DNA from 4 places in the Paenibacillus gansuensis genome. Region 3 is predicted to be linked to each of the others. Evidence: riboswitches for the same ligand, from Rfam matches in the RefSeq annotation. Region 3 holds a riboswitch; each other region holds the start of a gene.
The links. Region 3 has a riboswitch for cyclic di-AMP ahead of ACFSUF_RS01105 (C40 family peptidase). Riboswitches for the same ligand answer to the same signal wherever they lie in the genome.

Region 1 (5,923 bases), on a different contig from region 3:
AAGCTAAATTGATAATCCTCCACTCCCGAACCGCCCCCAGCACCGAAGAAAGTGCCCAGCCACTGCTGAAGGAACTGCTGGCATTGGCGGGGGCGTTCTTTGATGTCGTCGTAGGAGATCCGAAACACTTTCCAACCGTCCAGAACCAGCTGGTTCTGTCGGTTCAAACCGTCCGCAAACCGCTGGCGGTCGATGTTCCTGACATGAGGCCCGAATCCGTCGATTTCGATACAAATCCGGTGAGGCCCCCGCAAGTAAGCGAAGTCCAAAAACCGAGACCCGTCGCGGAAATCCGCCACTTCATATTCGGCATGAAGCTGTCGAAGTGCCCCGCAACCGGCCACCAAACCTGCTTCAGAAACGCCTTTTCGGCGTATCCATGTTCCTCTAACCGGCGTTTCCGCTCCCCGTCGCAAGAGCTCAGCTGCCTACACATCCAATCCTCGTATATCTCCTCCATATCCAGTTCCTCCTTTGCGCAATAAACGCAAAAAACCGCCTCTCCCAGTAAGGAAGAAGGCGGTGTGCTTCACACGCATAGTCATATTCATTCATCATAACCCAGTCCAATCCCTCCTGTCAAAACCGTTACCGCCCGGCTCTTGCTTTCCGGTACTTACATGACTATAGTGTAGTAACGGGAGGTGTACATGTATTGTCCAGTTTTAAATCATACTTAACCTTTGTAAAGCCATACAGGCGCATGGTCATAATTACAGTCCTGATCGGTATGGTGAAGTTCGGAATTCCGCTGACTTTGCCGATCATTATGAAATATGTAGTCGACGATCTGCTTTTGGGACCAATGCCGGCGGACGAGAAAATTAGCAAGCTGCTGACTGTTATGGCGGGGGCTTTTGCTTTATTTGTCGTGGTTAGAGCACCGGTAGAGTATATCAGGCAGTATTTCGCGCAAAAAACGACCAGCCGGATCCTGTTCGATCTGAGAAGCAAGCTGTATGACCATATTCAAAAACTCTCGCTCCGCTACTACCACAACCGCAAAGTAGGCGAGATCATCTCCAGAATGATCAACGACGCCGAACAGACGAAGAGCCTGGTCGAGACCGGCATGATGAACATTTGGCTGGATTTGTTCACGCTCACGATCGCTATCGGCTTTATGTTCACCCTGGATCCGGGGTTGACGCTTGTTTCCATCGCGATTTTCCCTTTTTACGGGATTGCCGTGAAAAAATTATACAAACAGCTCCGATTCCTCTCCCGGTCCCGCTCGCAGGCATTGGCGGAAATGCAGGGATACCTGTACGAGAGGGTAAACGGGATCCCCGTTATTAAGAGTTTCACCCTAGAGGAACACGAAAAAAGCCAGTTTAACCGAAAGAACGGGCACTTTCTGGAGAGGGCGCTGGCCCTGACCCGGTGGAATGCCATGACGAATTCCATAATTAATACGCTTACAGACATCGCTCCGCTGTTGGTTATCAGCTACGGCGGCTATCAGGTAATCCAGGGAAATATAAGTGTCGGTTCCCTGGTTGCCTTCTTTGCCTATCTTGACCGGTTATATTCGCCGCTTCGCAGGCTGGTGAACTCTTCAACCGAACTGACCCAGGCCTCGGCTTCGCTTGACCGTGTCATGGAGCTGCTTCATGAACCATATGACATATCGGATTCGCCGGGCGCCCGGCCGCTGCAAAGGGTGCAGGGGGGGATCAGTTTCAACAATGTTCACTTTAAATACAATCCGGACGGAGAATGGGTGCTAAAGGGGATTGATTTGGATATAGAGCCGGGACAGACGGTTGCTTTTGTAGGCATGAGCGGGGGAGGCAAATCCTCATTGATCAGCCTGCTTCCCCGCTTTTACGATATTCAGGAAGGAGCGATCCGGATAGACGGGACAGATATCCGCAGCGTGACCATCCACAGCTTAAGGAGCCAAATCGGCATGGTTCTTCAGGATAATCTGTTGTTCAGCGGCTCTGTTCGCGAAAACATTCTGTTCGGGCGCCCGGACGCAACGGAAGAGGAAATCATCCAGGCGGCTCAGGCGGCGAATGCGCACGAATTTATCACCGGGCTTCCAAATGGATACGAGACGGAAATCGGGGAAAAAGGCGTGAAACTGTCCGGCGGCCAAAAACAAAGGGTTGCTATTGCCAGAGTATTTTTAAAAGACCCGCGTATCCTTGTGCTGGATGAGGCGACTTCCGCCTTGGATCTGGAATCGGAACACCTTATTCAGGCTTCTCTGGAGTCGTTGGCACGTGACCGTACTACGCTGATTGTCGCGCATAGACTGTCCACGATCACCCATGCGGACCAAATCGTACTGATTGAGCACGGTGAAATCAAGGAAAAAGGGAAGCACGAAGAGCTGATGAGATTGGACGGAGCTTACGCGAGACTGTTTAATGTCCAAAATTTAAACGCACCGGAACCAACTTTATAATCTCAATAGAAGAGCTGCCGGCTAGTAAGCCGGCAGCTCTTTTGTCGATTCAATAAGGAGTAGGGAAAGGTCCGAGGAAGATCAGCCTTAAAGAGACACGGTCAAACGGAATGAGCGGAACGAACAGGGAACTGCCCGTGATCAGCCTGCCGTTTACTCTCAGCTCATAACCTACCTGATAGCCGATGCGAATGCCGGAAACGGCCCGAATCTGTCCGCCAATACCGAATTGGACCTGGCCGGTTTCAAGCAGTGCTTGATACAGTGTGATGCCTGGAAAAAACCGGACACTGTACGTTCTAGGGAAGATTGGGATCGATCGATCTCCCGAAATGGTTACCTGAATGGAAGAGACCGGTCCGGGGCCGGGATACGGCGGGAATGGTCCAGGGAACGGTCCAGGGAACGGTCCTGGTCCAGGGTAAGGCGGGCGGGGCCGGGGTCGGGGCCGGGGCGTCGGGAATGTTCCGGTCCCGGTTCCAGATTCAGGTCCGGGTCCCGGGCTGGGAAACAAGGACCGGGAGCTGGCATCGCCAGTGGAGAACGGCTGGCCGGACGATTCATTGTGCCAATCGTATTGCGTCATGTGGCATAAACTCCTTTGCCGGTAAAATGTCATGGAATACGATATGCTAAATGGCGCCTATGGGTGTTTGTACCGTAGCTGAAATGCCCAGTTGCCTCGAAAAATATCCAATTGCCAACATTTTCACAATGAATCCCAGTTTCCCCCGTGGTAAGCTGTTACATGTCCAACACAACATAAAGGCCGAAGCTCATAAGTGAGCGCGGGGAACCCACAGTTTTGGGGTGAAGCCGCATTTGCGGCGGGGCAGACTCTTCCGTCCCTAACCCGTCAGCTAACCTCGCAGGCCGAATTCGAAGGGAGAAGATTTTATGAAACTATTGGACTTGAAAAAAATGGCGCTTACAGGCGTAATCGCTTTAACGCCGGTGCTAGGAGCCGGAGCTGCGTTTGCCGAAACAGGTACGCCTGCTGTGCAAACGTATCAAGTGAAGGTGAACAGTAACTTGTATACGGTTGCGGTTAACCCGCAAATGTTGCATCCGGATCTGGTCTGGCCCGGATTTATCGTCAAACTGCCGCAATTGCAGCAGCCTGTCGTGCAGCAGCCTGTAAAGCCGCAGCCGATCCCGCAAAAACCTGCAGTGCCGCAGCCGGCCCCGCAAAAACCGGTTCCGCAAAAGCCTCCGGTACAGAAGCCTGTTGAGCAGCCGGCAGTACAACAGCCAACAGCGCCAAAACCGGTACCGCAGCAGCCTGTAGCCTCTGCTGACAGCAGCTATGTCAAAGAAGTAGTGAGCCTTGTGAATCAGGAGCGCGCCAAAGCCGGTCTAAAGCCCGTTGCTTTCGACACTGCCTTATCCAAAATGGCACATGACAAAGCAGTAGATATGTACAATAAAAATTACTTTGACCATAATTCACCTACGTACGGTTCGCCGTTCGATATGATGAATTCCTATGGAATCAAATACTCTACTGCCGGTGAGAACATCGCTAAAGGCCAGCAGTCGCCGCAACAAGTCATGAACGACTGGATGAACAGCCCGGGCCACCGTGCCAACATCCTCAACGGCAGCTTCACCAAAATCGGTGTAGGTTATTACCAAGGCGAGTGGGTACAGGAATTTATCGGGTAAGCCATCATTATTTTATAACATAAGTACACATCAAGGGACTTCTGCACATTCGCAGAAGTCCTTTTTGTGGATTCCAAGCCTCCAAGATTTAAAATTGTAAAAACGGGGTAATTACTTGAAGCTACGGCAACTATTCAACCTAGGGAAGGAAGTGTTTGGAATGCTGAATTCTATACAGCTGCATCCAACCGGCGAGATGGTTTTGGAATCGGGCACCTACATTAGCGAAAACGGCGTCAAATACGACTTGGCCCGGGGCGATAAATTCCCGGCATGCCCGGCGGACGGAAGCAATACGACATGGCGGCCTCAGGATCATCTTCATCAAACTGGGGATTTGGTCACAGAAACCGGCGTTTATGTTTGTAATGCAGGCGAACGCGCTGAGTTTGAGAAGGGAAACTATTTTCCGGTATGTCCCGTAACCGGAGAAGGTACCCAATGGAAACACGTATAGTAAGCCAATGGAATCCATGCAAAGAGTGCCGAAAGGCGCTCTTTTTGTTGCCCTGCCCAGACCCGGGCTAAGCGGGCTACTTTGCATCGGCTCCCTTTTGCATGTAGAATAGGTAAGTTGGTTCATAATAGATAAATAAAGGGAAAGGGGAGCATCAGAGTGACGTTAGGGGCCAGAGTTTTTAAAACGGGAGTCGCGGTTACTCTCGCCCTGTATGCCAGCATGCTGCTGAATTTGTCCCCGCCCATCATCGCCGCGGTTGCTGCTTTATTCGCCATGCAGCCTTCGATCTACCGTTCCTGGAGGTACCTGCTGGAACAGCTGCAAACCAATACGCTTGGCGCGGCGCTTGCCCTCGTGGCCGGATATTTTTTTCAGAATGATCCGATTGCAGTAGGGGTTACTTGTATCATCGTCATTGTGCTATGCCGGCAGTTGAAAATGGAGGAGTCTATCGGTCTTACTCTCGTTACGGTTATCGCTGTTATGGAGGCGCCGGGGGTCATGAAAGCAGCGGATCACATCCTGTTTGCTTTGAACCGTTTTCAGCTTACGATCATCGGTATTATTTCGTCCTTCCTAATCAACATCCTGTTCATTCCGCCGAAGCCGCAAGGCCAGTTCTTTTCGCATGTACAGCAGGTGTTCGGCAATTTGTCCCTGCTGCTCCGCACACTGATTTCCAACGAGATCAAGGAGAATGTGTTTCAAGAGGAGAAAGAAAAGCTGGAGCGCTCGATCCAATCGCTTATCAACAAATATAAGCTGTTTGAAGAGGAAGAGAAGAAACTCAAGCATAAGAAATTCAGTGATGTTCGGCTGCTGGTCGTATATAAGCAAATGCTGAATACCCTTCATAAAGGCTATGAAATTCTGGAAACGGCGGAACAGCACTATTTTCAGGCGGCAAGAGCAGAAGATACCGATGCGGATTTCGATCAAATACTGGAGAAAATCAACAAGTATCACGAGCATGTACTGTTGAAGTTTGACCGCATCATTAAGCCGGATCATTCCGATCAGTACTGTATGGACAAGGAAAATGAGGAGTTTCTGAGCAGCATTATGGACGCTTACGCGGACCGGAAAGACGGCCGGCTTCGTTTAGCGATTGTAGCGGCAGCCATTTACGACTACGGTTTCCAAGTGAGCAGGCTTGATAAGTTGGTGGACCGGCACATCCGGGAATAAGTCCCGCCGGGTCAGGAAATTTCAACCGTTTCTTTCTGAATTCATGGTATAATAGGACCAGAAATTTTATATACGGGGTGGTCACCTTGACAGTATCCATTATTGCGGACAGTGCGGCGGATTTACCGAAATCGTTGATCGAGCAGTACGGAATTGAAGTTTTGCCGTTAAGTGTATCCGATGCGGCGGGACAG
Region 2 (5,923 bases), on a different contig from region 3:
CTCGTTGATTCCGCTTTTCGTTAATACGCTGCTCATGGCAACGATTACAGAAATAATGAATATTGTACTCATTAATTCCTTAATGGCATAAATAAAGCTGGTGAAAATACCGCTAACTGAATCAGCAAGCGAGTCCGTTGCTAAAAATCCTACAAGAAAAATGCCTCCGATACATAACAGCGTTGTGTCTCTTCTGGCTATCATGCAGCCAATCAGCAGCATTACGACAGCGAGATAGACCCAGTGCAATGAGATCAGCTCTATTCCCATACCGCACCTCCGTCAAGGAGTAATAGAATTCTGCTATAACATATGCGGCGGCGTGCAGGGATGTTTGCCCCCTGAATACGGCGGGATCATATCTTTTTTAGAACAGTAAGGCTAGGTTCATTCCGAGTATTCCTGGATAGAATTGGGGACCCTACGGGTAAAACCAAAGGGGGAATACCATGAATCCGAAGCAAACGGAAACACTGGAGAAAATCAATGCTCTACATGAACAAGCTACTGTAAAGACAATGCATTATTGGTGGTCTTATTCAAATATGAGCACTTGGCAGTTCTGGGTACTCTTACTGTTAATTGTGGTACCGTTAGTATGCTTGTATTATTATTTGGACCGTAAAAAAGCGTTATGGATGGGCTTCTTTGGCTTGAATGTGCATGTATGGTTCCAATACGCAGATACGTACGGCGTAACGCATGGACTTTGGAATTATCCGTATAAAGTGCTGCCTTTCTTGCCTATCAACGTCGCTTTGGATATTTCCTTGATCCCTGTCAGCGCTATGCTGCTCTATCAGTGGACACTGAATCACCATAAAAATTTTTACAAATACATGATCTTCTACTCATTGTTTAACTCCTTTTTGCTAAAACCTGCTTTGGTTAATTTTAATCTGTTCCGCTTGTATAATGGAATGAATTATTTCTATCTGTTCCTTTCCTATCTTGCTGTCCTTTTCATATCCAAATGGATTACGGACTTGTTTGTTCACCTCCAGACCGAGGGGGACAAGGAAACGTTCGTGCGCAGGGGAGTCCATTTAAGCCGCCTGTTCACATCTAAGGAGAAAGCCAGATAGCAAAAATGCGCCAATGATTAGATGAATAAAAAAAAGGGCTGCTTTAGCAGCCCGCCGTAATCCCGGTCGGAAGATAGGTTAAGTCCGGGCAATTATATATTTCCGCCAAGTTGCGCAGGCGTTCATCTACCGTTCTAAGAATTACGGTGTCCATCTGGTCAAGCATCCTTTCATGAGCCGTATAATCTGTGACGCTTGCTTTTATCAGGTAGGCTGAATCCATAAGAGGGACAATCAGCGTTTTGGTTTCGAAAACGTAAAAAGCTTGCTGCACAGCCCTTTGATATAATTCCACGCATTTACGGCTTACTTGAAGGCACCGTTTCCGTCCGGTTGCATCCGTTACCGTCAGCATCCCGGTCATTGGATTCAGCGAGTTTTTCTTTAAATAAATGACTTCGTGGATTTCAACGCCCTCTAGAAATAAGCGGATTAAAATGGCATCCTGAGGGTTGAGGCATTCTGTTTCAATTTGCAGCAGCTTATTTGTAAATCTATCAATCATCGGATGAAAACTTCCTTTCATAGAGGATCATGTTTGTCGTAACGTAAATTATATCGGAACCGTCTTGAAAATGTTGTCAATTACTGGGATCTGATTCAGAAACTTTTCGACGGATTCCGGCAAAAACCTTAGGCCTTCCGGCAATTGACAATGATCGCCAATGCCTTTATCATGTAGATACGCTTAGTTTCCGGTTTCGGTCGGAAAGCGGGGGAACCAATGTTTCTGGGGCGAATCATTCATTAGCGAATGTAGGGTACCATCTTACCCGAGTCCGTCAGCTAACCTCGTCAGCGTTAGGTGGGTCGTGTATGCATCAGGCATTCAATCAACAGACCCTTTGAACGGAAGGGTCTTTTTTGTTGTTTCCTTGACCCATTCCTTACTCCAGCTTAAGAAGGAGGCTTATGCCATGACGACATCCAAATATTATACTGATGTGGGACAGTTAACGATGATAACTGAGCCGGAACGGGCTCGGTTGAAGCAGATGACGGATACGTTTCCTTTCCGGATGAATGACTATTACATGAAGCTGGCGAATTGGAACGATCCCGGTGACCCTATCCGTAGGCTGGTCATACCAGGAAGAGCAGAGCTGTTGGAGCATGAATTGCAAGCTGCCGGCGATGCGAACCGGTACAGCGTAGTCCCGGGCGTGCGCCATAAGTATGAAACTACTGCGCAACTGATGGTTGCCGAAGTATGCAATCCTTACTGCCGATATTGTTTCCGGAAGCATTTGCTTCGCAAAAACCCTAACGACGGGCTTTCCGATGTAGAGCCGGGACTTCGTTATATTTCAGAGCATCCCGAAATCGATACGGTCTGGCTGACCGGAGGGGACGGTCTTGCATTGCCGGCAGAACGGCTGCGTTACATTCTTGGCAAACTGCGCGATATGGAGCATGTTAATATTATCCGTCTCGGTACCAAGCTTCCAATATTTGATCCGCTTCGCATATGCGAAGCTATGGAACTGCTGGATGCAATCCATGATTATTCCACGCCGGATAAACGAATCTATATTATGGCACATATCCACCATCCTAAAGAGATTACCCCGGAATCGAAACGGGCTTTTCGGGCTTTGCATGATGCGGGCGCCATTCTGGTGAATCATACGACCCTGTTACAGGGAATCAATGATCGTGCAGAAGTGTTATCGGAACTGCTAGACAAGTTAACATGGGCGGGACTATCACCTGATTATTTCTCCGTTAACAGGCCGGTTCCGGCTCATTCGGAAGGCGGCCTAACCTTACAGAAGATCTATCGTATCGTGGAAAAGGCGAAATCACGGACTTCCGGTTTAGGGAAGCGTGTACGGTTATCCATGAGCCATGCGACCGGAAAAATTGAAATTTTGGCTATAGAAAACGGTAAAGCCTACCTGAAATATTATGAATCACACCAGGGGGATCCCGGCCGTTTTATGATCATGGAATGCCCCGAACATGCTGAATGGTTTGACGACTTAATCCCCGAAGGAAAAGCGAAACTCAAACAGGAGAACGCGATAGGGTAAGGAAGGAACTTAACAGTACATGATAATGATGAACGAAAAGATTAAAGCCAGTGAAGTGCTTCTGACCGGCCTGAATGGCGAGGTCCTCGGCATTATGCCTACGTCGGAAGCGCTGGCTCTGGCTAGGATAGAGAAAGCGGATTTGGTATGCACTTCTTTGATGTCAAGCCCTCCTCCTTGTAAGCTGATGGGGAGGGGGCAGGCCAAAGCGGAAGCTCAACAGGAGCGAAAGAAGCAAGTTGCTCCTAAAGTGAAAGAGATCCGGCTTACACCTGCGATTGAAGAGCATGATTATGATACGAAGAAAGGACAAGCTGAACGTCTTCTTACATCGGGTGATCAGGTATTGCTAGTCGTGAAACTACAGGGTAAACAGCAGGATCGGGCGAAACAGCTGTTGGAAACCATGATAAAAGACTTGCGGCAGTTCGGAAAACCCCAGACAGGATTGCAGATCAGCGGAAAGCAGGCATCTGCCCAACTGGAGCCTAACTAAGTAAACTTCGGAACAGAATAAGGTATAAGGAATAAGGAGAGTAACATGGAAAGTGTGCAACAGGAAATTGCCGAGTGGATGTACCGAAAGGTCGAATACGCAGGTATATTAAGGCAGGAAGAGGTATTGGAGCATATTCTTATATCGTACGGCGAGTCATTTATTTACGTAAATGAGAACGGCAACCGCTCCATTGATAAAGAAGTAAAGAAACGGTTTAAGAAGCTGCATAAAGGACGTGTCGCATGGGACCGCGACGGTTTCTTTTGGGCATGGACATAAGGATACCCCCTTTCCGGAAAACGGAACAGGGGGTCTTTTGCTGTTATCATATATTCTATTGTGCAAGGCGGAGAAGATCCTGCATCAGCCTTGGCCGGATTACGGAGGTCCAAACCCTGTATCCACCCGCATTCGGATGCAATCCATCGGGTTTATACAATGACGCATCAGGTATCCCGGAAGTGGCCATCATTTTGCCGGCCAGGTCAATATAGTTTAGCCCTTTATGCATGAAACAGTAGTTTTGAGTCATATGATTAGCCTGCTTAATATCGTTCCAAACATGCCAGCGTAAGGGAGTGGGTGTGATGGAAATATAATAAACAGGAACGCCCGGCAAATCGGTTTGCAAAACCGAAAAAAGGGCAACCGTATCCATATATACTTGTGGCGCAGTCCGCGTTTTTCCCGGAACTCCGTTCAAATCGTTAGAACCGGCAAATAAAACTACAGCCGAAGGCTCAAACGGAGTAATTAGACGGTGAGCATAGGCAGTGATATCGTGAACTTTAGTTCCTCCGAATCCGTGATTGATTACACGAATCGGAAGCATATCCCGTTCCAGCGTCTTCCATCCTTTGATGCTGGAACTGCCGCAAAATATTACGTTTTGTTTCGGCAAAGAATTTCCGTATTTCGACAACAGGCTGGAAACCTCCGGTTCCCATCCCCCTCTATGCTTAGGGTGCGCCCCCAAACTGTCTTGTGAAGTGACTACCAGCAATCCGACGAAACAGATGGCACATAGAAAACGAAAGTAGTTCATCATAACCCTAGTTTTCCTCACTGTTGTCGTTCTATGTAAGTTCAATGTTCGATTTGTTCATATCAGGTTAAGAGGTATGGTAACCAAGAAGCAGGGAGGAAACACTGATGAAAAGAACCAAATTGGACCTGCCCGTCGGCGGACGAACGGCGCTTAGCAGCATTGATCCTAAAGATACAGGCGGCATCGGATCCAAAACGGATGTTGCAGAAGAAGTGAAAAAGCTCGAAGAGGAACTGGAGGAGCTTCAGGATAAATTGTATGCCGGTAAGAAGAAGGCCGTTCTCTTTCTGTTTCAAGGGATGGACTGCAGCGGGAAAGACGGGGTAATCCACCATGTGTTTTCCGCGTTGAATCCTGCAGGACTTGTGATGCATAGCTTTAAGGCTCCGACAGAGGAGGAACGGAGCCATGATTTCTTATGGCGCGCGCACCAGAAGCTGCCGGCATACGGCTATGTGGGCGCTTTTAACCGATCATATTATGAGGAGGTTTTGATTCGCAGAGTGCATAAAGAAGTTTCAGACAAACAGGCGAAATCTTTATTTAAGCATATTAACCATTTTGAAAAGCTCATAACAGACAATGGAATCGTACTGGTGAAAATCTTTTTGCACATTTCCAAGCAGTTTCAACTGGAGAAGCTGAAGGACAGGGTTGACCGTCCGGAGAAAAATTGGAAGTTTGATCCTAACGACCTTGTGGAGAGGGAGGCATGGGATGAATATCAAAGGTATTATGAGGATGTGTTTACAAACTGCGGCAAACATGCCCCTTGGTATATTGTCCCATCCGATCAGCGCTGGTACAGGGATTATGCGGTGCTCAAACTGGCAGTACAGACCTTGCGTGCTATGGACTTGCAATATCCAGAGCCGAATCCGGAATTTAAGGTATTGTTTTTAACGGACAAATAAATGTGTATGAAACGCTCCCCTTTAACAAACCTTACTTATAAAGAAGGTGCAAGCCCGAAATACCGGGTAAGGGAGCTGACTTTGTGAGTGGAACGATTTTGTTGATTGTTGGCATTATAGCGGCCGGTGTCGTCATCGCGATGAACATCTACCTGCATACGAGACAAGGGAAGTTCGACAAGAGTGTGGATAAAATGGTCAGCCGTCATAAAATCATCGCGAATCCCGTATTGTTAACAACTGTTTTACCGCTGATTGTGATTTTCATTGTGGCATTCCTCTTAATTTATGTCTTCGGGGGCTGAGGAGAATGGATAAAAAGACGTATTATGTATCGGTACAAG
Region 3 (5,923 bases):
CCGCTTTTTTAAGGTTGTTCGGGAATTCAGGGCTTTCCGTCCATCTTGGAACCGGTGCGCCGACCAAAACGAGTTTCTTTACAATGTCTTCTTTATATGTAGCTGTGTAATGCGTCGTGATCATACCGCCCATCGAATATCCTACCAGTGTTACATCTTTCAGGTTCAATTTGTTCAGCACCGTGTGAACGTCTTTCGCCATTGTATCGAAATCGTAACCTTTTAACGGATGGTCGGATTTACCGTAACCTCTAAGGTCGATACCGATGAAGCGCACGCCATGGGACGGCAGGAACGTTTGTTGAGGTTCGAACATTGTGTGGTTCAGCGGCCATCCGTGAACGAATACGACCGGTTTGCCTTTGCCCACATCTTCTACATAAAGCTTAACGCCTTTTTCTACTTCTACATAATGGCCGTTTATCGTGCTTGTCACACCATTGTCTATTTTCGTAGCTTCGGCCTTCTGCGGAATCAAGCCGTTAGCGGTAACCGTACCGATTGCACCGATGCTCAAAGCTAAAGCTGCAACCATAAATTTGTTCGTTAACTGTTTTTTCATTTGTGATTCCTCCTGCAAAATAAGATGAAATAGTTCTAAACAGACGTGATAGCGGGACGAGGGCTGTGGCAGCCAAGTGTACCGCAGGTAATTACGGCGAATGACTTACTTTTTTGTTATTAATCAATCCTCTCCTTTGCAGCAGTTTGACATTTCGTGTTCAACAATGTCTTTCTTCCATTTCAACCGTCCGCTTGATAAGAGGAAGGCAGGATGGAAGATATGAACCGTTAGAATTTATATTATATATAGATATACTATAATTAGGGAATAGTGCTGGAGAAAGATATTTATAGGACTTCATTTAAAGAAAATATAAATAGTGAAAATGATTACCACATATAAAAAGCCTGACTGCCATTGGCAGCCAAGCCTTTTGTGTGAAACAGAACCGCTTCCGGAACCCTTCCTCATGGAACAAGGCCTGCCCGCCGAAACGGCATCAGGCCTAAACGCAATAATCAGGTCCGCTCCTGAAACTCCGCCTCGAACCGTTCCTTCACGGAATCGTTGCTGCCGTAAGTCGAGCTTCTGATTTCTCCATATTCCCGCAGCAATTCGCGGGAAGCATGGAGATTTTCATTATGAACAGCTTCCTCTAGGCGGCCGATAACACGGTAAGTTAAAGCCTGAAACGCATCGGCGAAGGCGGAATCGGTTTCCGCCGCACCGCGGTAATCGAAATAATAGCGCTTGAACTGCTGAATCAGCGTCTCTCCTTCGGAGCCGGTGCCAGCGGTGGCTTCTGGACGTCCGCCAGCATTTTCCATCATGTCCCCGGAGGTATCCTGAAACCGGTTCGCCGCATACATAAGAGCATGAAACGGCCCGCGGACAGGAATGTCGACGAGCTCTGTCGTATTTTTTAAGAAAGTCCCAATCTCTCTAAGCAGCTTCTCTATGTAGGAACGCTCCCAGTCGCTGCCGTTCGCATTTCGGGCATCTGCAAAGTCCATGCCGATATCGGACAATATCGCTTCCAGCGCCCTCAGTTGAAGGTCCTGTTTCGTCGTATCCAGCTCGGATACGATTTTGATTTTCAAATGTTCGTTAAATTCAATATCCAGACGGTTCACATCATGCTTTCCGGTCATGCGCGCATCCTCCTCCTATCGTTCTGTTAGCATGCGGCAGAGCCCCGGGAAGTATACATTTCCATCCAGTAAGGAGAGTATGTTTTTCCAGCCCGTTGCCGGAAGGGAGCCGTTAGGAGTACAATGGAATGCACGTTGTTTAAAAGGTGGTACATACGGACATGACACAACCCGTTTATTATAAAACGCCGCTGGGCTCGACTGTAAAGCAGGTTCCTTTTGCCAGAATTGCGGAGAGTGCCACCAGCAGGGAGCTGGTGAAGGAGGCGGAAACAGACGCCTACTACTTCCGGTCCCTCGAGGAACAAGGAATTTTCCTCAACCGTCCGCAAATCGAAGCGGTACGCCATGGGAAAGGACCTTTATTAACGCTGGCCGGCGCCGGATCTGGCAAAACTTCGGTACTCGTCTGCAGGACAGGCTATTTGCTGACTTTACATAGAGTCGCACCGGAACATATTTTGCTAGTTACGTTTACAAAGAAGGCATCGATGGAAATGCAGGAACGGATTGCCCGCCTTCCGGGTATTTCCCGCGCAATAGCAAGAAGGGTGCAGGCCGGGACGTTTCATGCATTTTTTCTCAAAATCATCCGTCATCAGGGATACAAACAAGAGATTATCGGGGCGGACCGGTATAAACAAATTGTCATCAAAAAGATCCTCCGCGAGATGAATCTCCACGATTCCTATCAGCCGGAAGAGCTGTTGGCACAATTGTCAGCGCACAAAATGAACGGCCTGCGCGTGGACGAGCTGCCGGACAGGACTCCGGAGCAGCGGGAAATGAATGCTGTTTTTGCTAAATACGAGGCATGGAAGCGGCAGTATGAGAAAATCGATTACGACGACATTTTGCTGCTTGCCTATGACTTGCTCAGGGAGAATCGGAGCCTGCTGGAAAGCCTGCAAAGGCGTTTTCAGTATGTCATGGTCGATGAGTTTCAGGATACGAACTTTTTGCAATACGAATTGATCAAAATGATTGTACATCCGCACCGGAACTTGTTCGTGGTAGGGGACGACGATCAGACAATCTACACGTTTAACGGCGCGCGGAGCGAGTTCATACTGGAATTCGAACGGACGTTCCCGGGAGCGCGAACGGTAACGCTGGATATCAATTACCGCTCAACTTCGGGCATTGTGGGTCTGGGCAATGAAGTGATCAGGCGGAACACGAACAGAAAAGTGAAAACGCTGCAGGCTGTGCACAGGAGCGAGTCTACTCCGCACTTTTTTACGCCTGCAACAACAGATGAAGAAGCGGAAACCATTATCGGGCAGATCCAGGCGGATGTTGCCGCGGGGACGTATGCTTACCGGGATATAGCGATTCTGCACCGTACTGCCAGCTGCAGTCGTGCGATGTTCGAGCAGCTTGCCCTTAATAACATTCCGTTTATCCCTTATTCGATGGGGGACCAGATGTTTTACGAGCACTGGATCGTTAAGCCGGTGGTGGACCATTTGCGCCTTGCCGTGCAGCCGCGTCATTTCGACGCGATGGAATCCGCTGTGAACGGGCTGTTTATTGCGAAGGATAAAGCCATGGATTACATTTGGGAACAGGAAAAAAAGCAAAAGAAGAAATATCCCCTGATCCATCTGGAAGCTTTCCCGGAGCTTCGCAGCTTCCAAAAGGATAAAGTAAGAGAGCGGATCAAGCTGATCAAGAGTTTGGCCGCCGTAAAGCCGGTCCAGGCGGTAAAGAAGCTTCGTCTCGACTTTTATGACAAGTTTCTGGAAGCTACGGACCGCCAGGCGGCGACATCGCATAAGGAAACCATTAAGGAAACGCTCGATGAGCTGGAAGCTTCGGCCAAACGGTTTGAGAGCGCAGCAGAGTTCATCGCTTTTATCGACGGTATGATCGAAAAGCATAAGGAGATCGAGACGCTGCAGCAGCACAGCGATGCGGATGCCGTAGCGCTGATGACGATCCACCGTTCCAAAGGGCTGGAGTTTCCGGTCGTCTTTCTGATCGGCGCCTCGGAGGGCATTCTGCCCCATAGCACGGCGCTCGAAGCCGAGAAGCTCAAGGACAAGGTCCCGGCAGGGCCGGCCGCCGCAACGGCCGGGAAGAACACGGCGTCGACCGATGCCGCCGTGGAGGAAGAGCGGCGCTTGGCTTACGTGGCGATCACGAGAGCCAAGCATCAGCTGTACATCTCTTCGCCGGCGTATTACCGCGGCAAGAAAACCGAAGTGTCGCGGTTCCTCCGCGACGCCTTCGGTGGGGCCGCCCGCCAAGCGGGCACCGCAGCCGCTGGGACGGCTGCGCGGGAAGTGCGTCCCGTGCCGAAGCCGGGACGCATGCAAAGCCCCGCCGGAGCGGCCGGCGGGGTGACGACCACGGAGACGGTGCTGGCATGGGTCTGTACGGACCCAAATTGCAGCGCGTGGTCGAAGATTATAACGTACGAGGATGCGCACGTTGACGCCAAGGTTTGTCCTCTTTGCGGAGACACCATGGCCAAAGGGTCCAAACAGGTACAGAAACAGATCCAGCCAAAGTTTTATTAAACTTACCAATATTTGTCGAACGGTGTTCAATAATTGGTCACAAAATGAGATTGTAACCTTATTGTAACCCTTTACAACGATATGCTATCATGTACAAAAATCAAATTGCCGAATCCGGTTTCAGCATAAGGACCGGTACGGGGGACGATTCACATGGGGTGAAGGCTTGCCTAGATTGCGAGCACAGGGAGAACCTCTTTCCCGAACCCGACAACTAACCTCGGAGGCTACAGGAGGAAACCGTTTTGAAACTTTTTTACAGAAGTCTTGTTTTATCATGCGCAGCGGCAGGTTCCGTTCTTTTGGCACCGGTACTGACTCATGCAGCGGTGCATGTTCAGGTCAACGACAGCCTGGTGAAATTCCAGAGCGATGAGAAACCGTATCTTTATGAAGAAAGGGTCCAAATCCCACTCCGGTCCGTATCCGAAGAACTTGGTTTTGACGTAAAATGGGAAAGCAACGGGAAAGTAAAGCTGACCGACGGCACCAAAGTTATTTCACTGACCGATTCGGAAGCAGCGGTATCCGCGAAAGGAAGAACATTCGTACCTTTGCGGTTCGTGTCGGAAGAACTGGGAATAAACGTTGAATGGCACGGTAACTCGAATCTTGCACTGGTAGAGGAAGACGGCCAAAATCATGCGCCTGCGCTCCAGGTGAAAGCGGCACGGTTTTCCTTCGGGAAAGAGGATCTTGTCTTAAAGTCCGCTCGAAGTTATCTCGGTGTACCTTACCGTTGGGGCGGAACGACAACAGCCGGTTTCGACTGTTCCGGATTTATCAATTACATATTCGAGAAGCACGGTATCTCTTTACCGAGAACCTCGTCGCAAATGTTTCATAACTCCGGCACGCATACGAATCAGCTGCAGCCTGCAGATCTTGTCTTCTTCGGCAGCGGGTCCAAAGTTTCCCATGTAGGTATCTACATCGGTGATAACAAATTTATCTCCGCTACCAATGACGGAGTCGATATCGCCAGCATGGGAAGCAGCTACTGGGCACCGAAATATCTCGGAGCAAAACGGGTATTATAACATTCTTTCATCCTATTAGACGTGGACTGTCCCATCGGTTCACGTCTTTTTCTTGCTATTTTGTCCGGAATAATGTATAGTTATTAGCTGTAGGTCATTTTTACCTCTATACTTATATAACCCAACTACGGCGTTATATAAACCTCAATGTAACACAACCCCTTTCATTTCAATCCTTTTATAACAGATCTCACGAATTTGTATTGGTGTTTTTCGGTTGCTTTTATGCAACGGCACGAGAAATGCAGGCTAATTCACACTGGCGCGGCCACGGAGTCGCAAGGATGGAAGAGAGGCAGGGCTTTCATTGTTTTAGAAGCACAAAGTGATAAAAGCAATCCAACTAGAGCTGCAACAACCAGAAGAGGCAGGAATAACCCATCTTGTCCGGCACCTTAAGGATCGGAATGAGCATAAGAATGTTGATGCCATGATCAGTGCAAGAATGCAGGGGTTCGATTACATGCTCGGAGGGCACGCTTTACACAAGCGGCCGGGAACGAGTTGACCATATAGCTGTGACCTACCGAAAGCTCCCGCCCGGGAGCTTTCTTTCTTTTTGGACTCCATAGAAAATGTGTTTTTATGAATTGAAATGACGACACTTTGCATGCTAAGATGAACTAGATATTGTTTCCAGTTGAAGTACTAAATCGGCACCCAAGGAAATAAAATTAGAGTCAGGTGGGGAGACCTAACTCT
Region 4 (5,923 bases), on a different contig from region 3:
GAGATGTATCTGCATCTCTACCCTAATGCGTTTGAATCCATGGACACTACGTTCATGAAAGAATCAGGAGGCACGCTGCGGTCGGACCGGATGCTCTCCGGCAGCTTCGGCAGCATAAAACTGAATGCGGTGAAAACTTCGGATGGCACCAACCTTCTTCCGCGGCTCCAGGCTGTGCAGCCTGATGACGGAAACAAGAAAGACCGCACACTGGTCAAGATCCGCCTTCCTGAGCCGATTCCTCCCAAGGGATCGATTACGCTGAGAATGGCTTTTACCGTAACACTGCCTCACACGTTTGCGCGAATGGGTTATGCCGGCGATTTCGTCATGGCCGGGCAATGGTTCCCGAAAGTCGCCGCCTACGAATTGACCGGAACCCGCGGACGTGCCGTAGAAGGCTGGAATGCGCACCAATACCACGGCAATTCGGAATTCTACTCCGATTTCGGGATTTATAACGTGAAAGTGGCGGTTCCATCCAGCTATATCGTTGCGGCAACCGGCTTTCAAACCAAACCGACAACGGACAAAGACGGGTACAAGACTTATCAGTTCTACGCCGACGATGTGCATGACTTTGCCTGGTCCGCCTCCCCGGATTTCGAGTATGCGGAAGAGCCCTTCTCGGCTCCCAATGTGCCGGGTGTTCGCATCAAGCTGTATCTCGATCCGAAGCATAAGGATCTCAAAGACCGCTACTTCCATGCAGCAAAGACGGCCCTTACCGAATTTAGCAAAATGTACGGCCAATATCCATACAGCACGTTGTCGATCGTCGTACCCCCTGCCGAGGGCAACGGTGCAGGCGGCATGGAGTATCCGACACTGGTTACCGCATTCGGTGCCGACAGCATCGACCCCGGCTATGATCTGGAGCGTGTCGTCGTTCATGAAATTGCGCACCAGTACTGGTACGGCATGGTCGCCAGCAACGAGTTCGAGGAAGCCTGGCTGGACGAAGGTTTCGCTTCCTACTCGGAAGACAAGATTATGGAGAAAGAGTACGGTGTCGCACCGAACCTCCCTGTCGAATCCAGCTATATTACGTCCCCGGCTCCATTGAAGCAGCTTTCCTGGAAATACAGGGGCCATAACCATTACGCCGAGAATGTGTACACCAGAGCAAAGCTTGTGCTGCTGGGGATTGAGCGGGAAATCGGAACGAAGATGATGAACAAAGTGATCCGAGCTTATTTTGTAAAATGGAAATTTAAACACCCTTCCACGGCGGACTTCCAAACCGTGCTGGAGCGTATGACGAAACGGGATTGGGATCCTTACTTCAGCCAATACGTCTATGGCAGCATGATGGCTGACTTCTCCGTAGAGGAAATCCACACGGACAAGGTCAACGAAAACGGCGAGACGATATATGTACACCGGGTCTTTATAAGGAAGAACGGCGGGGATTTTAGTAAAGTGCCTATCTTGTTCTATTTTGAAGACGGCTCAACAATGAAGAAAACCTGGGACGGCGCCGAACTTCTGACGGAATACAAAATTACGAACTCCTCCCCTCTTACCTGGGTTGCAGTCGATCCGAACCGCACGATCGTGGTCGAAAACAAGCACATCAATAACTTTATGAAAGCCGAGGTGGACTCCAAGTGGAACATCCGGTGGAACTTGAGCATCGCCAAAATACTCGAAGCCCTGCTGGGCTCGCTCGCATGGTGAGGTGAAACTATGGTCATGCAATGGGTAAAACAAGGCTGGTCCTCCATGCTGCGGCAATTTTCTTCCGTACTGCTGCTGTTCGTGTACCAATTGATATGGGGTTTACTGCTCTACCGCTTCATCGAATCGATCGTTTACCCTCTGCTTCGGCGTTACCCCGGCAATTCCATGCAGGAGCAAGCGGTCCAGCTGTTCTTTATAGAAGGTCAATTTCAATTGACCCGGACGGATATCAGCCACCGTTATCTGGCCATTCTTGCAGCGCTCGTATTGCTAAGGCTGGTCGTCTCCCCGTTGATTCAGGCCGGGATCTGTCACTGTATCCACCAGGCCGGCTCAAAGGAGAAACGTGTTTTTCTTACCGGTGTCAAAACATACGGAGTCTTCTTCGTCCTGCTTTACTGGCTGCAGCTGACGTTAACTCTGCTTCCGGCCTACTGGATTCTTCCCCGGACCGCGGATATCTACAACACGAATGTGAACTGGCAGCCCATGCTGATGGAATTAAGCCCGCTAGCTTTACTGTGGATCCTGTATGCTTTCCTTCTGCATCTGTTGTTCTTATCGGTTCAAATCGGCAAGGTGAGCGGCCGGCCCGCATTTCACTCGCTTGGAGTCGGGCTGCGCTCCATCCTCCCGTTCTCAGGCGTGGCTTCCGTCCTGCTGTTGGCCAGCGGAGCGGTGTTTCTGGTTACTGCTGCGGTCTCCCTAATCTGGGCGGGCCTGCTGGCATTAATCCTTCATCAAATCCATTACCTGATCCGTACCATGTTTAAAGTTTGGGGCATTACGAGCCAGTATCATTTGTGGCGCTTCAAGAGCGGAGAATAAACAGTCTGGACAAACGAACAAGCCGTTCCTGCATAGCAGGGACGGCTTATTTTTACATTTCTTACAATGGACTGGGTCTAAAGATTGTCATTTTAAAATAATTTGTGACTAATCTGTGACTAAAGAAGGAGATTTGAAAAAAAGATCGAATTATGAGAGTGGAAAAAATCACTTTACACAAATTTTGCCGAATTCCCGCAAGGGAAACGGGGGATCCATTTTCGGGTGAATTGGTCTCGCTTCAGAGTGACCATAGGGAACCTTCTTACCGAACCCTTAAGCTAACCTCGTAGGCTCTGGAAGGGGCAGCTCTGTTTTGAGAAAAGTTTCAGCAGTACTTTTGGGATTGGCTGTTTCGTTGTCAGTTATGGTTGGTAGTGCTTCCGCAGCTACCTCGCTGGATAGCGAAGTATCCAAATTAATCGGTATCGACTACGACTACGGCGGCACTACGAAGAGTGGCTTTGATTGTTCAGGGTTTACTTCTTATGTATTCAACCGTTTCGATATCGAGCTGCCGCATTCCTCCAAAGCACAGGCACAGCTTGGCTCCAAGGTGAGCAAGGATGAGCTTCGTGCGGGAGATCTGGTCTTTTTTGAAACGGGCGGCGACGGCATTTCTCATGTAGGCATCTACGTGGGAGACGGAGAGTTCGCTCACGCATCTTCGAAGAAAGGCGTTACGATAAGCAAAATGAATGATTCTTACTACGTGTCGAAATTTGTGACTGCCCGTAGAATCCTTTCAAATAATGCTTACAAACAACTCGCAGTAGAGTAACGATTTCTTCAGGTTCCGTCTCCGGGCATTGGACCGGAACCGTCTGTGAAAGTCTCGTAAGGCCGTTGCAGCGGCCTTCGGGGCTTTATTTTTGTTTACAAGAAAGGCAGGGTTATAAACTATGTACTTGTTTATTCATAGAAAAGATTTAAGAGTTAAGGATATGAAAGCGTTCAGTTTTCTCCATGAGCTGGGGAAGCCAGGCCTTCACTTGGTGATTGTGGACCCGCAGCTGTTATCAACGGAACGCGGCAAGGACCACAGCGGCAGGTATTTCCTTGATGCCGTTGCCAGGTTAACCAGGGATTACGCTAAAGCGGGCCGCGAGCTTCATCTCGTTTATGGGAATCCGGAAGATGTCGTTGAAGCTGTTTGCAGCGTACACAACGTGTCGGAAATTGTGTTTCATGAAGATTACACACCCTATGCTGTACGCAGGGATCAGGCAATCCGCGAACGTGCCGGTACTGCATCGGTTCCGGTGTATGCGATACAGGATCATACGCTCGCTGAGGCGGAGGCGTTTCAGTCATTTACGGAGAAAAAAGAGCCTTATAAGGTATTTACACCATTTTACAGAAAAATGAAAACATATCTTGAACTTTTTTACAGGCCGGGTTCGCCTTATTCCGTGCGTGATTTGCAGACGGCGGAGCTGGATGCGGGATTGATCGAGAGATTTAGTGTACCATCGGAGATTGCGGCAATTCTATCGGGGAGTGCGAAGACGGCTGAGCCGGAACCGGCGGAGGTGCTTGCGGCGTATTTGGATGACGGACTGCTGCAGTACGACGACCTGCGGGATGATTACGGCAACCCGGGAACCAGCGGTATCAGCGGGCTGCTGAACACCGGAGCCCTTTCCATCCGCACCGTGTACGAAGAGCTGCAAGGCCGCGAGGGGGCGGAGGCTTGGCTCCGGCAATTGATTTGGCGGGAGTTCTATATGTATCAGGCGCAGATGGATCCGGACTTTTTCCGTTATGAGCAGGTTTATGATTTGTCGGGGCTGTCGGACCGCCACTTTGAAGCATGGCGCCAAGGCCGTACTGGCATACCGGTGATCGACGCGGCTATGCGCCAGTTAAACGAAACCGGGGTCATGCCGAACCGGCTCCGGATGATTACGGCTATGTTCCTTACTAAAAACCTGTTATGCCCTTTTCCGCTGGGAGAGGCTTATTTCCGCACCAAGCTTGCCGATTACGACAACGTATTGAACCGGGGCGGCTGGCTCTGGAGTTCCTCGATCGGCTTCGATGCGGCTCCTTACTTCCGGATTATGAACCCGGTCACTCAATCGGAGCGGTATGATCCACAGGGGCGTTATATACGGACTTGGCTTCCTGAATTGGAGGGTGTTCCTGCGGCCAAGATCCACCAGCCCCGTCCCGATGCCATCGTAGATTTGAAATTGTCACGCTTAGAGGCGATCGAGCGATATAAGGTGTTGTTGGGCGGGCGGAAAGAATAAAGGAAGTTTTCTCCCGTAACTGCAAGCGGCGGCTGTATGATAAACTAATCTAAAAGAGGAGGCCTCCTATGCCAGCACCAGGCCAAGAACATCCGAAGCATATGTTAGACAAGCGGACGCTTAACCGCGCCCTGCTGGCAAGGCAATGGCTGCTGGAGCGCTCCCCGGCCTCTGCTTATGAAGCGTTGGAGCATCTTGTCGGACTGCAGGCCCAGGCTCCGAATCCGCCTTATTTTGCGCTGTGGACCCGGCTGAGCGAGTTCAGTCAGCAAGATCTGTCCGAACTGATCGGCAGTCGGCGTGCGGTTCGGATCGCTCTGCAGCGCGCGACGCTCCATCTGGTGAGCGACCGCGACTGGCTTCGGCTGCGCCCGGTGCTGCAAGCGGTCCAGGACCGCGCAGTAAACGGCGCCTTCGGCCGGCGGCTCGAGGGCCTTGACCTCGACGCCGCAGCCGCGGCAGGCCGGTCCCTCGTAAAGGACCGGCCGCTGACCCTGGGCCAGCTCGGCGCGAAGCTCGCCGGGCTGTGGTCCGAGCGCGAGCCTGCCGCGCTGGCGAACGCGGTGCGCGCAGCGGTGCCGCTCGTCCAAGTGCCGCCGCGCGGCATTTGGGGCTCGAGCGGCCAGGCCGCGCACACATCCGCGGAGGCCTGGATTGGACGGCCGCTCGCCGCGGAGCGTGAGCCGGACGAGCTGCTGCTGCGCTACCTGCGCGCGTTCGGCCCGGCCACGGTCCAGGACATGCAGGTCTGGTCCGGACTTACCCGCCTGAAAGAGACCGTCGACCGGCTTGAGCCTCAGCTCGTGACCTTCCTAAGCGAGGATGGGCGCATACTGTACGACCTTCCGGACGCCCCGCGGCCGGACTCCTCGACTCCCGCACCTGTGCGGTTCCTGTCAGAGTTCGACTCCATGCTGCTCTCTTATGAAGACCGCAGCCGCATTTTGGACCCGGCATACAAAGCACGCCTCTTCACTGGCAACGGAATCATACGTGCCGCATTCCTCGTAAATGGTTTTGTCCAGGGAAAATGGAGTTTGGAGCTTCATCGCGAAAAAGCCGTGTTGGTCTTAGACCCTTTCATCCGGATAAGTGCACAAACGAAAGAGGAACTGGAAACAGAGGGCTTATGTCTGTTGGCTTTTGCGGCCCCGGGA

Region 1: linked by a shared signal. The riboswitch ahead of ACFSUF_RS05000 (CAP domain-containing protein) and the one ahead of ACFSUF_RS01105 (C40 family peptidase) in region 3 are both predicted to bind cyclic di-AMP.
Region 2: linked by a shared signal. The riboswitch ahead of ACFSUF_RS20360 (KamA family radical SAM protein) and the one ahead of ACFSUF_RS01105 (C40 family peptidase) in region 3 are both predicted to bind cyclic di-AMP.
Region 4: linked by a shared signal. The riboswitch ahead of ACFSUF_RS19215 (C40 family peptidase) and the one ahead of ACFSUF_RS01105 (C40 family peptidase) in region 3 are both predicted to bind cyclic di-AMP.

The regions. Positions count from the first base shown of each region.
Region 1 covers NZ_JBHUME010000005.1:227,068-232,990, forward strand. The annotation lists gene ACFSUF_RS04985 (DNA-binding response regulator) at 1-416, opposite strand, end outside; gene ACFSUF_RS04990 (ABC transporter ATP-binding protein) at 656-2,416, shown strand; gene ACFSUF_RS04995 (hypothetical protein) at 2,466-3,002, opposite strand; cyclic di-AMP (ydaO/yuaA leader) riboswitch at 3,174-3,307, shown strand; gene ACFSUF_RS05000 (CAP domain-containing protein) at 3,314-4,081, shown strand; gene ACFSUF_RS05005 (hypothetical protein) at 4,242-4,538, shown strand; gene ACFSUF_RS05010 (FUSC family protein) at 4,698-5,729, shown strand; gene ACFSUF_RS05015 (DegV family protein) at 5,816-5,923, shown strand, end outside.
Region 2 covers NZ_JBHUME010000014.1:4,887-10,809, forward strand. The annotation lists gene ACFSUF_RS20345 (hypothetical protein) at 1-270, opposite strand, end outside; gene ACFSUF_RS20350 (CBO0543 family protein) at 450-1,085, shown strand; gene ACFSUF_RS20355 (hypothetical protein) at 1,129-1,590, opposite strand; cyclic di-AMP (ydaO/yuaA leader) riboswitch at 1,761-1,902, shown strand; gene ACFSUF_RS20360 (KamA family radical SAM protein) at 2,003-3,118, shown strand; gene infC (translation initiation factor IF-3) at 3,138-3,614, shown strand; gene ACFSUF_RS20370 (DUF6953 family protein) at 3,660-3,896, shown strand; gene ACFSUF_RS20375 (GDSL-type esterase/lipase family protein) at 3,952-4,665, opposite strand; gene ACFSUF_RS20380 (PPK2 family polyphosphate kinase) at 4,770-5,579, shown strand; gene ACFSUF_RS20385 (hypothetical protein) at 5,663-5,884, shown strand; gene ACFSUF_RS20390 (hypothetical protein) at 5,890-5,923, shown strand, end outside.
Region 3 covers NZ_JBHUME010000002.1:193,037-198,959, reverse strand. The annotation lists gene ACFSUF_RS01120 (alpha/beta fold hydrolase) at 1-562, opposite strand, end outside; gene ACFSUF_RS01115 (hypothetical protein) at 1,024-1,656, opposite strand; gene ACFSUF_RS01110 (UvrD-helicase domain-containing protein) at 1,818-4,181, shown strand; cyclic di-AMP (ydaO/yuaA leader) riboswitch at 4,278-4,425, shown strand; gene ACFSUF_RS01105 (C40 family peptidase) at 4,427-5,221, shown strand.
Region 4 covers NZ_JBHUME010000012.1:78,733-84,655, reverse strand. The annotation lists gene ACFSUF_RS19225 (M1 family metallopeptidase) at 1-1,680, shown strand, start outside; gene ACFSUF_RS19220 (hypothetical protein) at 1,696-2,511, shown strand; cyclic di-AMP (ydaO/yuaA leader) riboswitch at 2,687-2,822, shown strand; gene ACFSUF_RS19215 (C40 family peptidase) at 2,828-3,292, shown strand; gene ACFSUF_RS19210 (cryptochrome/photolyase family protein) at 3,414-4,766, shown strand; gene ACFSUF_RS19205 (winged helix DNA-binding domain-containing protein) at 4,835-5,923, shown strand, end outside.